DNA from 4 places in the Lysinibacillus sp. FSL K6-4013 genome. Region 4 is predicted to be linked to each of the others. Evidence: riboswitches for the same ligand, from Rfam matches in the RefSeq annotation. Region 4 holds a riboswitch; each other region holds the start of a gene.
The links. Region 4 has a riboswitch for cobalamin ahead of MHB39_RS10975 (ABC transporter substrate-binding protein). Riboswitches for the same ligand answer to the same signal wherever they lie in the genome.
Positions count from the first base shown of each region.

Region 1: another riboswitch for cobalamin. It lies ahead of MHB39_RS02905 (ABC transporter substrate-binding protein); the one in region 4 lies ahead of MHB39_RS10975 (ABC transporter substrate-binding protein).
Region 2: another riboswitch for cobalamin. It lies ahead of cobT (nicotinate-nucleotide--dimethylbenzimidazole phosphoribosyltransferase); the one in region 4 lies ahead of MHB39_RS10975 (ABC transporter substrate-binding protein).
Region 3: another riboswitch for cobalamin. It lies ahead of nikA (nickel ABC transporter substrate-binding protein); the one in region 4 lies ahead of MHB39_RS10975 (ABC transporter substrate-binding protein).

Region 1 covers NZ_CP152031.1:589,215-592,718, forward strand. The annotation lists gene MHB39_RS02900 (acyl-CoA dehydrogenase family protein) at 1-1,438, shown strand, start outside; cobalamin riboswitch at 1,496-1,678, shown strand; gene MHB39_RS02905 (ABC transporter substrate-binding protein) at 1,810-2,778, shown strand; gene MHB39_RS02910 (iron ABC transporter permease) at 2,775-3,504, shown strand, end outside.
Region 2 covers NZ_CP152031.1:1,281,337-1,284,840, reverse strand. The annotation lists gene MHB39_RS06045 (trimeric intracellular cation channel family protein) at 1-487, shown strand, start outside; gene cobT (nicotinate-nucleotide--dimethylbenzimidazole phosphoribosyltransferase) at 601-1,656, opposite strand; cobalamin riboswitch at 1,748-1,924, opposite strand; gene MHB39_RS06035 (ABC transporter ATP-binding protein) at 2,021-3,504, opposite strand, start outside.
Region 3 covers NZ_CP152031.1:2,367,859-2,371,362, forward strand. The annotation lists gene metE (5-methyltetrahydropteroyltriglutamate--homocysteine S-methyltransferase) at 1-1,518, shown strand, start outside; cobalamin riboswitch at 1,657-1,850, shown strand; gene nikA (nickel ABC transporter substrate-binding protein) at 1,999-3,504, shown strand, end outside.
Region 4 covers NZ_CP152031.1:2,216,925-2,220,428, reverse strand. The annotation lists gene MHB39_RS10985 (S9 family peptidase) at 1-119, opposite strand, end outside; gene MHB39_RS10980 (precorrin-3B methylase) at 191-868, opposite strand; gene MHB39_RS10975 (ABC transporter substrate-binding protein) at 920-1,912, opposite strand; cobalamin riboswitch at 2,075-2,262, opposite strand; gene MHB39_RS10970 (translation factor GTPase family protein) at 2,445-3,504, shown strand, end outside.

The DNA.
Region 1 (3,504 bases), 1.6 Mb from region 4:
ATCAGAGGTTTGGGTTAATGATGGCTATAAAAAGACGATTGAAGAGACATATAATACAGGGATTGTCGGCTATGTACACAAGGATATTCCGCAGCTAGGTCACAAGGGTAATTATGTTTATAGCTTTGCGCAAGGTTATATGCTATCACATGCAGAGCCCGGTTTTTACTGTCCCGTAACATTGACGATGGCTACTGCCTATCTATTAGACCATTATGCGGATGAAGAGGTAAAGCAGCGTTTTTTACCACATGTTTGTGCAACAGGAGACACAGATTTATATGAAGGTGCGACATTTTTAACAGAACGTCAAGGAGGCTCTGACGTTGGTGCAAATGTGGTGGAGGCTAGAAAGGATGGCACTGCGTATCGCCTATATGGTGAAAAATACTTTGCATCCAATGCAGGCATGTGTGGTGTAGCGATGGTATTGGCGCGACTAGAAGATGCGCCAGCAGGTTCCAAAGGCTTAACGTTGTTTGCAGTTCCATGGCGCAAAGAAGATGGAACAGCGAATCATCTACGTATTCGCCGACTGAAAGATAAGCTAGGGGTTCGGGCTGTTCCCTCTGGTGAGGTAGAATTTGAAGGTGCACTTGCCTATGTTGTAGGAGAGCAAAATAAAGGGATTTATTACATGCTAGAAGCACTAAATCTATCAAGAATTTGTAATGCAGTCGCTTCAATTGGTATTATGCGTCGCGGCTTCTTAGAGGCAAAACATTATGTAACCAATCGACATGCATTTGGCAAGCCCTTAACACAATACCCTATGATTCAGGATACTTTAGGTAAATTTGCAGCTAAGTTGCACGTGGAGGTAGCGACAGTTTTTGATCTTATTCAGTTATACGATAAAGTGACGAGTGGACAGGGAACACAGCAAGACCTTATTATGAATCGTTTATATATTGCCATTATGAAAAAGGAAACGGCAGAGCAAGCCGTTCATTATGCTAGTGAGGCAATTGAATTACACGGAGGTAATGGCTATATCGAAGACTTTGTAACGCCACGCTTATTAAGAGACGCGCAAGTGTTGACGGTGTGGGAGGGGACGGCTAATATTTTGGCCTTAGAACTCATTCGTTTGGTAGTTAAGTTCCATGCCCATGAATTGTTTGTACATGAGATGAAGGAACGATTAGACAAATTAGCTGACAGCTCATTGGTACAAATCGTTAAAGAAAAATTGGAGGATATGTCTGCGAAACTACAACTCTTTAGCGCTTTAGACGAAGCGACGAAAACTTTTGAAGCAAAAGATATGGCGAAAAAGATGGCTCATCTTTATGAAAGTGTTGTAGCGGTTGAATGGGCACATAAATTTGGTGGGAAATATGAAAAACTTGCGGACGTTTATTTAGAGCAGACATGGTCATTAAGAGAAATGGGTGCTCAAATGAAAACAGTCCAATACTTTTCTGAAATTGTATAATAGCTTGGAAGTCGTCTTGAATGGAGGCGACTTCTTTCATTTTCATGTATAATGAAATCAACTGAATATTATAAAGGTTCTTTACTTAAGTAAAGTGAAAAGGGAAATCGGTGTAATTCCGATGCGGTCCCGCCACTGTAAGTGTGAGTTTTTTCAAATGATGCCACTGAATATTTCGGGAAGGCTTGAAAATCGCAAGCAGCACTAGCCAGGAGACCTGCCTTTATAACGACATACAACCTACGAGGATAGGGTGGTGGATTTTGTATCAGTTTTTTTGGTGCGATTTTGACCCCTCATCTTTCAAAGATGAGGGGTATTATTTTGATTAGAATAAGAAATATCGCACGGATCAACCAAGGAGGATTCACATGAAGAAATTTTGGAAAATAGGATTATCAGCATTTTTAGCAGTCGGCTTGCTAGCTGCTTGTGGACAGGAAGCAAAGGATAACAAGCCAGCTAATGAGCAGCAAACACAGCAAGAAAAGGCACAGGTGGAGGAAGCAACATTCCCAATGACAATAACAGATGCCCTTGGTAAGGACATTACACTCGAAGCACCTCCTGAGAAAATTGTTTCACTTATTCCAAGTAACACTGAAATTCTTTTTGGGCTCGGTTTAAATGATGAAATAGTTGGTGTTACTGACAACGACGATTATCCACCAGAGGCAGCTGAGAAAGATAAGGTTGGCGGCATGGAATACGATATTGAAAAAATTATTGCCTTAAAACCAGATATCGTTTTTTCTCACGAATCTAGCATGTCTCTGTCAGAAGAGGCTATTGCACAGCTTGAATCGGCAGGTTTAAAAGTATTTGTAGTGAAAAATGCACAAGACTTTAATGAAACATATACGACAATTGAGCAGCTTGGACGTGCTACAGGAAAATTACCAGAGGCAGAAAAAATTGTTGCTAATATGAAGGCTAAAGTAGAAGGAATTTTGACTAAAGTCAAGGACGTTGAACCAAAAAAAGTGTTAGTTGAAGCATCGGATGAGCCAGATATTTATACAGCTGGTAATGGCACATTTATGAATGCAATGCTTGAAATGCTCAATGCAGAGAATGTAGCTGTAGATGGCGATAATTGGTATAAAATTGATGCAGAGCAAATTATCGCGAAAAACCCAGATGTCATCGTGGTGACATATCATTATGTACCAGATATTTTGACGAAGATACCAAAACGTGCGGGCTTTGATACGATTAATGCCGTAAAAAATAATGCGATTGTGCAGGTAGATGAAAGCACAACAAGTCGTCAAGGACCACGTTTAGCAGAAGGTCTAGAAGAATTAGCAAAAGCGATCTATCCTGAGGTATTTAAGTGAAAAAAATAGCACTAGCCTATACACTAACATGTACGCTTCTTCTTATTAGCATCTGGTGTGGCGTAGCGATAGGCTCAGTTCATATTCCACTAGAAGTATTGTGGAATAAGGCGGTTGATGAAACAGCCGCCAATATCTTTTGGAAAATTCGTTTGCCTCGCGTGTTATTAGCGGGACTAGTAGGCGCATCTCTAGCTATTGCTGGAGCAGCATTCCAAGGTTTATTAAAAAATCCATTAGCAGATCCATATACACTAGGGGTTTCATCAGGGGCTTCTGTTGGTGCTGTTTTAACGATCTTTTTTAGTATTTCTATACCTGTTGTCGGTTTGTATGCGCTGCCAACCTTCAGTATGATTGGTGCTATCATCACGATGGTAGTTGTTATGAGCTTTGCTAGACTCGTAGACCGCTCATTGAAAATGGAAACGTTGATATTAACAGGTGTTATTTTTAGTTCATTTTTAGGTTCCCTTATTTCATTAATGATTGCCTTATCTGGTGAAGAATTACGTCAGGTAATAGGCTGGCTACTTGGTTCTGTTTCGATGCGTGGTTGGCCATATGTCCAAATGATCATTCCATTTGTGATTGTAGGTTCAATTATGCTATGGACGCAAAGACGAGAACTAAATGTTTTGTTGTATGGTGAAGAGCGAGCAAAACATTTAGGTGTTAATGTAAAGCGCAGTAAATATTTGATATTAGCAGGTGGCTCCATGTTAA
Region 2 (3,504 bases), 940 kb from region 4:
TTTTGGTGGAGGAGCCATTCGAAATTTACTCATCGGGCTACCTGTCACAACCCTATGGGGACAGGATATGATGTTTCAAATTGCGCTGGCTGCGATTACGATATTTTTTATTTTTCCGCATCATCTGATTCAACATTGGCATCGTTGGGGTAACTTCACAGATGCGATTGGCTTATCAGCGTTCGCCATTCAAGGCGCACTTTATGCTGTCAAGCTGGATATGCCTGTTAGTGCTGTAGTTGTAGCTGCTGTGTTAACAGGTTCAGGTGGTGGCATTGTGCGTGATTTATTAGCTAGAAGAAAACCATTAGTTCTCCGTGATGAAGTTTATGGTGTTTGGGCAGCTCTTGCTGGACTACTAATCGGCTTCGAGGTTTTTACAGGGGACATTTTCCTTTATATTTTATTCGCGGTAATTACTGCGTTACGTATTCTTTCCTATACGATGAAGTGGCGCTTGCCATTACGTAAGTTAAATCGTGCATAAATACTATTCAGCCAATGACCAAAAATTAAGTCATTGGCTATTTTATTTTTTGTCTAATAATAATCTTTTATGGGTTTCATTCCTTATATGATTGAAGAAGACATTAACTTAGCTTATCTTTTTAACAACTGCATTGCTTCTTCTAATGTCACCATGTTTTTCATCATTGAACAAGCTGCATCTAAAATAGGAAAGGCTAAGGCTGCTCCAGAACCTTCGCCTAAACGCATATTCATGTGCAACATCGGTTCAATACCTAGTAATGCAGCGGCAATTTTTGCCCCTGGCTCCTCTGAAGCATGGGAAGGAATAATATAATCGATTACTTTTGGTTCGAGCTTATAAGCAATGAGGGCAGCTATAGTCGAAATAAATCCATCAATAACCACTGGTTTACGATGAACTGCAGCCCCAAGAATAATACCTGTCATCGCCCCTATCTCTAATCCTCCTACCTTAGCCAGAACATCAATAGCATCTTTTGGATTAGGCTTATTTAAGGTAATTGCTTTTTCAATAATCGCCGCTTTATAGGCAATGCCTCCTTGGCCAACTCCTGCCCCAAACCCTGTTACTTCTATAGGGTCACATCCAGTCAGAACAGCTAATATCGCAGCACTTGGTGTTGTATTGCCAATACCCATTTCCCCTGTACCAAGTACATCAGCACCTTGTATGATTTCCTCAGTGGCCACACGGATTCCTACTTCTATCGATTGAATGGCTTCTTGTTTGGACATAGCTGGACCTTGTGCCATGTTATCTGTACCGTATTTAATTTTATGAATAATGACACCAGCATCAAGTGGAATATCTGCTTTTACCCCAACATCTACTGTGACCACCTTTGCATTGGTAATGCGCGCAATTGCACAAACGCCTGTCCCCCCCTTAGGAAAATTTAATGTTTGAAAGACTGTAACATCTTGCGGATTCGTGGTTACACCTTCCTCACATACACCATGATCTGCAGCACAAACAATCATCACCTTTTTGTCAACCGTCGGATATAATTGTCCTGTTATACCAGAGAGCTGTACGGCAAGTGATTCTAGTTTACCCAAGCTACCTGGGGGCTTACAAAGCGCATCAATCCGCTTTCTAGCTTGCTCCATACCTTTCATATCAACCCCTTGAATGTTTTCAATCGTGTCTTGTAATAATGGCATAATTATTTCTCCTCTCGTTCTCATTAAGACAAAATAAAAAGTCTGTAGTTTATTGTCATGACAAATAAACTACAGACTTTTCCATCATCTATATCTTCTAAAGCAAGTAGGCAGGTCTCCTGGCTCAAGTTCAACATCTCATAGTACCTTCCCAGCAATTCGCTAGTGGCATACACTATGAAACTTCCTTATACAGTGGCGGGTCCGCTAAAGCTTTTCACTTTATTCCCTATTCTCCCTAGTGGGCACCTATTGCTTTTATGTAATTATGTTAAATCTACTTTACAACTTTTTTAGTGTCAATAGATAAAAATTTTTTGAGTGTTAACTTAGTACCACCACCTATTCAAACAATATAGGCTTATCAAGAACCTGTCACAACAAATGAATCCCTCTCGTTCACCTGATTCCTATCAACTTCAAATATTTTATCTGCTTCATTTATTAAAGCAGGGTGATGAGTAACCAATATAACAGTCTTTTGTTTTTCTTTATTTAAATATAAAAGTAATGATTCTATATTTATTTGGTTGTCTTTATCAAGCGCAGAAGTAATCTCGTCAAACAAATAGATATCCGCATCTCTTAGAAGCGATCTTGCTATTGAAAGTCTTTGCTGTTGCCCAGTAGATAATTCAAGCCCATTATGCCCTATAAGCGTTTCAAATTTATAGTCTAACGTTTCTATATATGAATAAATGTTAACCATTTTACAAATTTGAATTAATTCTTCGTCTGTTGCATTCGGCTTTGCTAATAACAAATTTTCCCTTATTGTCCCTGTCATTATAAAATGCTCTTGCGTTACCAAACATACCCTTTTTCTATAAACATCAATAGGAATATATCTAATATTCTGATTGGATAGAAATATTTCACCCTGATAATTAATGTATAAACCTGATAATATATTCAATAATGTCGATTTACCTGATCCGCTTTCTCCCTTAATCAATACAATTTTCTTCAAAGGTATTTGGAAATTTATATTTTCTAAAACTGGAGAAAATGCATTAGTATAGGTAAAGCTTACATTCCGTAATACTATTTTATCTTTATTAAAATGATGCGATGAATTTACATAGTCTGGTACTTCTAATTTCCTTAGCTGATATTTATTGTCTTCCATTAAGTTTTTCACTCTATTTACAGACACAATTGCTTCTTGTAAAAATGAATTTAGTTGGGAAAATCTTAAAAATGACTGACTAAAGTTATTGGCATAGGTTGTGAATGCTATTAATACTCCTAACGTGAGGCTTCCTTTATAAATAAAGTAGGCACCTATAATAAGGATAATCAAATAACTTGTAAAGTTTATTAATTCTATTATTGATCCTGATTTTATGCTTAAACGCATTTTATCAAGAGTATTTTTGTATAATAAGGTAATTTTCTTTTGATAGTTATCTATGGCGTTTACCTCATTATTAAATATCTTAAATAATTTAAATGATGACAGTAATTCTCCCAGATAGGTTAAATAAGAATCTAAATCTTTTTTGATGGCAGTATCCATCATCCTTATTTTTTTTCCATAATATTTAAAAATGATAAGTGCTAAAGGACAAGCTATGAATAAAATACTAGCTAAAATAAAATTTAGATTGATCAATATTATTAACACAATTATTATACTGATAAAATCTATAACAATATTTAAAAACTCTGATACTACCTCAGAAAATGCCTTTGTATCATTTTCTATTTTATTCATCAGTTCACCTTTTGCTTTTAATTGATACTCATCCATGTCCATAGCCATAATTCTTTTTATTATTTTTAATTTAATATCCATTTGTAGATAGCAGGCAAATTTCGTTAAATAATATTTTTGGATTACTTTAA
Region 3 (3,504 bases), 150 kb from region 4:
TTGGACTTTGTTCATGGCTATAAAGGAAATATGGCGTCACTTCGTCAATTTGGTTTCCCGCAGGATAAAGTATTAGGAATAGGGGTAGTGAATGGCCGTGATATTTGGCGTTCAAACCTGGCGGAGGTCAATGCGACAATTCAAGCCATTGAACAGCTAAGTCATGCTGCTGAACTATGGATTCAACCATCAAGTAACCTACAGCACGTTCCAATCACAACCTCTCTTGAAAATGATCTTGACCCTGTTTTAAAGCAGTCTCTGGCCTTCGCAGATGAGAAAATCGTAGAAATCACGGGGCTGACTAAATTCAGACGAGATAAAGATGGTTCCTTACAACATAATTTTTCAGAAAGTATGAAGGCGATTGAGGCTCTAAAAAATCATCCAATCCGCCAAAATAAGTTAATTCATCAAGCCGTTCAAACTGTGACAAAGCAAGATTTTGAACGACACAGTAATTTTACGAAGCGACAAACGATCCAACAACAAGCCTTAGGATTACCGCTGTTTCCAACAACTACAATCGGTAGCTTCCCGCAATCAGATGAAGTGAAAAGAAATCGTAATGCGTGGCGAAAGAAACAATTATCGAATGAAGCCTATGAAACATTTTTAGAAGACGAAACAAAGCGCTGGATCACTATACAAGAGGAATTAGATATCGATGTACTTGTTCATGGTGAATTTGAGCGTACAGACATGGTAGAATATTTTGGTGAAAAATTGACTGGCTTTGCCTTTACAGAAAAAGCATGGGTCGTTTCATACGGGTCACGCTGTGTGAAGCCTCCGATCATTTATGGAGATGTTGCGTGGGCCTCACCAATTACCGTAAAAGAATCAGCCTATGCTCAAAGCCTAACAAAGCGATTTGTAAAGGGCATGCTGACAGGGCCAGTAACGATATTAAATTGGTCCTTTGTGCGCGATGATCTTTCCCGTCAAGATGTCGCTTATCAAATTGCATTAGCACTTCGCAAAGAGGTGGAAGCACTAGAAAACGCAGGAATTTCGATTATTCAAGTGGACGAGCCAGCGTTAAGAGAAGGTTTACCGCTTAGAAAGGAAGAATGGGGGGCTTACTTAGATTGGGCTGTCAATTCCTTCAAGCTTGCTACATCTAGTGTCAAAGATGAAACACAAATCCATACACATATGTGTTACTGCGAATTTAATGATTTCATCGAACCGATTAGCGCACTAGATGCAGATGTGATTTCCATTGAAACATCGCGAAGCCATGGGGAACTTATTTCTTCACTACAAGTGCAACCCTATAATAAAGGAATTGGCTTAGGCGTCTATGATATTCATAGCCCTCGTGTACCAAGCGAGGAAGAAATGCTCACTATTATGAAAGATAGTCTACAGGTGCTGGACCGTCATCAATTCTGGGTGAATCCAGATTGTGGCTTAAAAACGAGAAAAGAAGAAGAAACCGTTGCAGCTTTAGCCAATATGGTTGCTGCTACTAAAACGTTGCGTCAAGCTGTACAGCAATCTACATTAAGATAACGAAATGATTTTTTAATCTACTACATCTACTCTCCAATTACGAAGACTAGGGTGAATCCCTAGTCTTTTTATGTTATTTATTATATTCAGAAAATAAAATTGACGTGACCATGCGAGCATGTTATGTTTATTACTAATTTCATAGCAATCATTACAAGTTTGAGTGAAATCGTCTTTCATTCAATTAAAAGGAAAATGGGTGAAATCCCCATGCTGTCCCGCAGCTGTAAATGAGTAGTTTTGTTTCAAATACCACTGAGTGAGTACTTGGGAAGGTGAAGCAAAATGATGATTCATGAGCCAGAATGCCTGCTTGTAAGAAGATTCATTGATGATCTACGAAAGATAGGGAGATGGATGGAGACTTGTTCATCGTGGGTTTTTCTGTCCTTATTCTTTTTTAGAATAAGGTTTTTTTATGCCTTCTCTTCTTCAACAAGTAGATTTATTTGTACTACGAATAGAGATAGGAGACAGAAAATGAGATTGACAAAGTATTTACTTCCTTTCCTGCTTGTCCTGACGTTCAGTTTACTTGCTGGCTGTACAGGCATGGATGAAGAAAAGGAAAAGACCTCAGCAAACCAAACAGATGAAAAAATGATAACGATTGGCTGGCCATTAGATGTAGGTCCATTGAATCCTCATACATATTTACCGAATCAAATGACTGCCCAAGCAATGGTTTATGAATCCTTGGTGGAATACAACGATGATGGTACTGTTACGCCTAAGCTCGCCGAAAGCTGGGACATCTCAGAGGATAAAACTTCGTATACTTTCCATCTAAGAAAAGATGTGAAATATTCAGACGGCACCACATTTAATGCAGATAATGTCATTCGTAACTTTGACGCCGTATTAGCGAATCGAGATATGCATTCTTGGATGGGGATGGTTAACCACATGAAAGAGGTTGTAAAAGTGGATGATTTTACAATTCGTCTGCAATTGGATGAGCCATATTATCCTGTCTTAAACGAACTTGCCTTTGTCAGACCTTTCCGTTTTTTAGGGGATAACGGATTCCCAGATGGTGATATGACGCAAGATTCTATCAAAGCACCGATTGGAACAGGCCCTTGGGTATTAACTGAATACAAAAAGGATGAATATGCATTATTTAGTCGCAATGAAAACTATTGGGGAGAACAACCATTAGTAGAACAAATAAAAGTAAAAATTATCCCAGACTCAGAATCTATTTCATTAGCATTTGAAAACGAAGAATTAGATTTAATTTATGGCCGTGGCATTATTAGTTTAGATAACTATACGTATTTAAAAGACAGTGGCAAATACAAAACTGCTACCTCTGAGCCTTTATCTACGAAAGCACTGCTATTCAATACACAATCTGGTCCATTATCTGAGTTAAAGGTACGTCAAGCCATTCAGTATGCTATTAATAAGGAACAAATGGTCGACAGTATTACACATGGTACGGAAAAAGTAGCGAACACATTGTTCTGGGATGCAATTCCTTATGCCAATATAGATTTAGCACCTATTGTATACAATCCAGAAAAAGCCCAACAATTGCTAGATGAGGCAGGGTGGACATTACCGAAGGGTGAAAAAATTCGTTCAAAAAACGGACAGCCGTTGACTTTAGATTTGATTTACATTGCATCCGATGCGATTCAAAAACCAATGGCAGAATTAATGCAAGGTGAACTCGCAAAAATTGGCGTTCAGTTGAATTTAGAAGGGGCAGATGTAATGGTCGGTCTTCAAAAATTGATGGATGACCAGGTAGATATTAATTTCTGGCGGACCAATGGACCACCTACAGATCCACATAGCTTTGCAAATGAATCAGCTACACCAAATGCTAGTGGTGTGTATGAGGCGAAATTAGGCTTAGCAAACGCCAAAGAAATCGATACGAAAATTCACCAATTATTAGTAGGGACAGATGAAGAGGAACGCGTGCAGCTTTACACAAATATTTTAACGATGTTTCATGACCAGGCACTCTTTTAC
Region 4 (3,504 bases):
TTCTCGTCCATACGTGTCTCTACATAAACTACCTCTGTCCCATCTGGTGAAAGCTGTGGATCTGCTACTGATTTTAAGTGATAAAGATCTTCTGGTTGAATCCCTTGTTTCGATGTCATGTTCTTGCTCCTTTGTATTGTAATATTCTGTGCCTTACTACAATACTTCGACACCCTAAGTAATATTCCTGCTATTTAATCGAATTTTTTACTAGTTCCCAATATTCTGCGGACTTTGTTCTGCGATAAAATTTATAAAAGGGTTCATTTGGGCGAGCATGCTCCTTATAAAGGTTTATCAGGTGCAGTAAAACATCTTCAATTTGTGTGACGTCTACCCTCTTAGCGAATAAATTGCCAGCCTGTGCCTTTGCTCCCATCGGTACTGCTCCTAAATAGACATCAAAGCTTTCTTGTTGGTAAACGAGCCCAATATCATCATAGACTGCATTGTAGCAAGCTGATGCACAGCCATTAATATTGACACGGACTCTTGCAGGTACCGTCATCCCCACCATGGCATGATAGAGCTGTTCGGTTATCGGGGCAGCCTCCATTTTCTCACCATCACAAAAATCACAGGCCCTCATGGCAATGATAGGACCTGAGGGCACAACATAAAGACCCGCTTCCTGTAAGGCTTGTATCGCTTCTGACGCATCACTTGTTGGAATGGATACGAGAATACTGTAGGAGGCCGAATACTTTATTGCTCCCTTTTCGCCTGCAATTTCGGCTATTTTTTGAAATTGCGCAGGCGTATAATGCTTATTGATAATGCCGGGGCTGACTGCAAGACGTGTGAATTCACCATGACGGTTTAATGTTTCAAAAGTTTGATCTGGTACATTTTTTTGAAATGCGTTCATTTTTATCGCTCCTTATAAAAAAGGAGCTAGCAAAACGCTAGCTCGAATGGATTAAAAGTTTTCAGGATAGAAGCCCTTTGCTAAAATTTCAATCGCCTCTGCCGCACGAACCCCTTCAGACGCTGCTGAAAGTGGTAGAATAACAAAGCGCTCATTTTTAACAGCTTCCATCTCCTTCAATGCTGGATCATTTTTTAAGAATTGGATCTTTTGTTCTGCTGTTGTTTCACCGTAATCAATTACGACAACTACCTCTGGATTGCGGTCCACTGCATCTTCCTTCGACACAGTTGTCCAGCCTGATTCCACATCACCAAAGATATTTTGTCCACCCGCGATTGTCACTAGCTCATTCATAAAGTTTTGACCCGCTGTAAATACATCCTTTTCACCGCTATCAAACACAAGAATCCGTAATTTTTCGCTATCTTTTGGTAATTTAGCTTGTACTGCCTCTACATCTTTCGTCATCTGCTCAATTAAAGCTTCACCACGATCCTCAATACGGAAAATCTTCGCGATATTGCGAATATCGGTAAAAATATCCTCTAATGTTGGCTTTGTCATGTTGGAAGCCGTATGTAAATACGTATGAATGCCTAATTCTTCAAGCTCTTCTGGTGTGCCAACACCCTTTTCCCCGAAGCCACTTTTCCAGCCCGCATATAGGAAATCTGCCTCGGCATCAATGACTTGCTCCTTCGTTGGGTATTGATCGGAAAGGACAGGGACTTTATCGTATGCCTCTTGCAGTGGCTCGTAAATTTTATCATCCAAGTAAGCCGTCCCTACCATAGAATCCTCTAAGCCAAGCGCTAGCATGATTTCTGTTACATGTTGATTTAAGCTAATCGCTTTTGTCGGTGCTTCCTTATATGTTTGTGTTGTGTCATTATTTTCAATGGTTACTTCTGCTGCTGCCTCGGATGGCTCAACCTTTTCACCTTGTGCTGCTGATTCTGTTTTGTCCTTTGCGTTACAAGCCCCTAAAACAGCGACCAAGGCAATGATTATCATCAGCCAGATACTTTTCCATTTCTTCATGTCCTTTTCTCCTTTGTTGTTAAAATATAGAAAGAAATCAGAGACTTCTTTACTACCCAGGTGGTTGGAAGGGCATAAAAAAACCCTCTTGTCGCCAAGAGAGTAGCATAGTGAAATAACGGTATCATTACCTATATCACTATCCCCATCCTCGTGGTTCTTAGTCAAAAAATACATATTGGCAGGTATCCTGGCTTAGGTTCATCATCTATACGCCTTCCCATAGTTTCACTACAGTGGCATGCTGTATAGACTCCCCATTTACAGTTGCGGGACAGCATCGGAATTGCACCGATTTCCCTTTTAAGCAAATGACAAATGCCATTTGCACCAATACGTTCTATAATGTTCAATACTATTGATAGACTAGCAGAAGAAAATTTATCGCGCAATCAGTAGTATGATGCTAATAGTATAATCATCATTATATTAGCACTATTTCGACATAAAGACGAACTATTTTACAAGAAATAAAGGAGCTAGTATTCTGTTACAATAAAAAGATAGCAATCTATAGAAACGAGGATTTCCTATGTACAAAACAATCGGTGTACTTGCGCATGTGGATGCAGGGAAAACGACCTTCTCTGAGCAAGTACTTTTTCATACAAATAGTATTCAAGCCCGTGGTCGAGTCGATCATCAGGATACCTTTCTTGATCATCATGAGCTAGAGCGCAGACGAGGCATTACAATATTTGCTGAGCAGGGGCGCATAAGCATTGGCGACGATACATACACATTGATTGATACGCCAGGGCATGTCGATTTCTCCCCTGAGATGGAGCGTGCCATTCGAGTAATGGATTATGCCATTATTATCATTAGCGCTGTCGAAGGGATACAAGGCCATACAGAAACAGTGTGGCAACTTTTACGTCAATACCATGTTCCTACCTTTTTCTTTATTAATAAGATTGATCGTGAAGGTGCCAATGTGGAGGCTGTCATGAGTCAGCTTCACAAAGATTGCTCTCAGCATGTGTTGTTCGTCGATGAGCCGCTGCGAGCAGATTATGTATCAAATAGCATCATGGAATGGCTGGCGGAGCGCGACGAAGAATTGCTTGATGCCTTTCTGAATGAGTCATTGGAGCATGAACAGTGTCTTGCTCAGTTACAGGCAATGATTAAACATGAATGTGCCTTCCCCTGCTTTGCTGGCTCAGCCTTAAAGGATGAGGGCATTCAGGAATTTCTTGACCAGCTCCCACTGTTAACATGTACCCATTTTGACAAGGATGCCCCGTTTGAGGGCGAGGTTTTTAAAATTCGTCATGATGGGCACCAGCGTTTAACCTTTATGAAGGCGATCAAGGGCTCGTTGCATGTGCGGGATGAATTTTCATTTGGCGAAATAACAGAAAAAGTGACCGAAATTCGCCTTTATAATGGCAGTCGCTTTGAGACCATTCAACAGGTTGAGGCAGGAGAGATTTTCGCTGTCAAAGGGCTGAGTCAGGCAAATATTGGAGATCGAATCGGTACAACGATGCTATCCCAGCCCTATGAGCTTGTCCCAACCTTACAGGCAAAGGTTCAATATGAGGGCGATCAGCATATCAAGGAAGTGCTACAGATTTTCCGTTTAC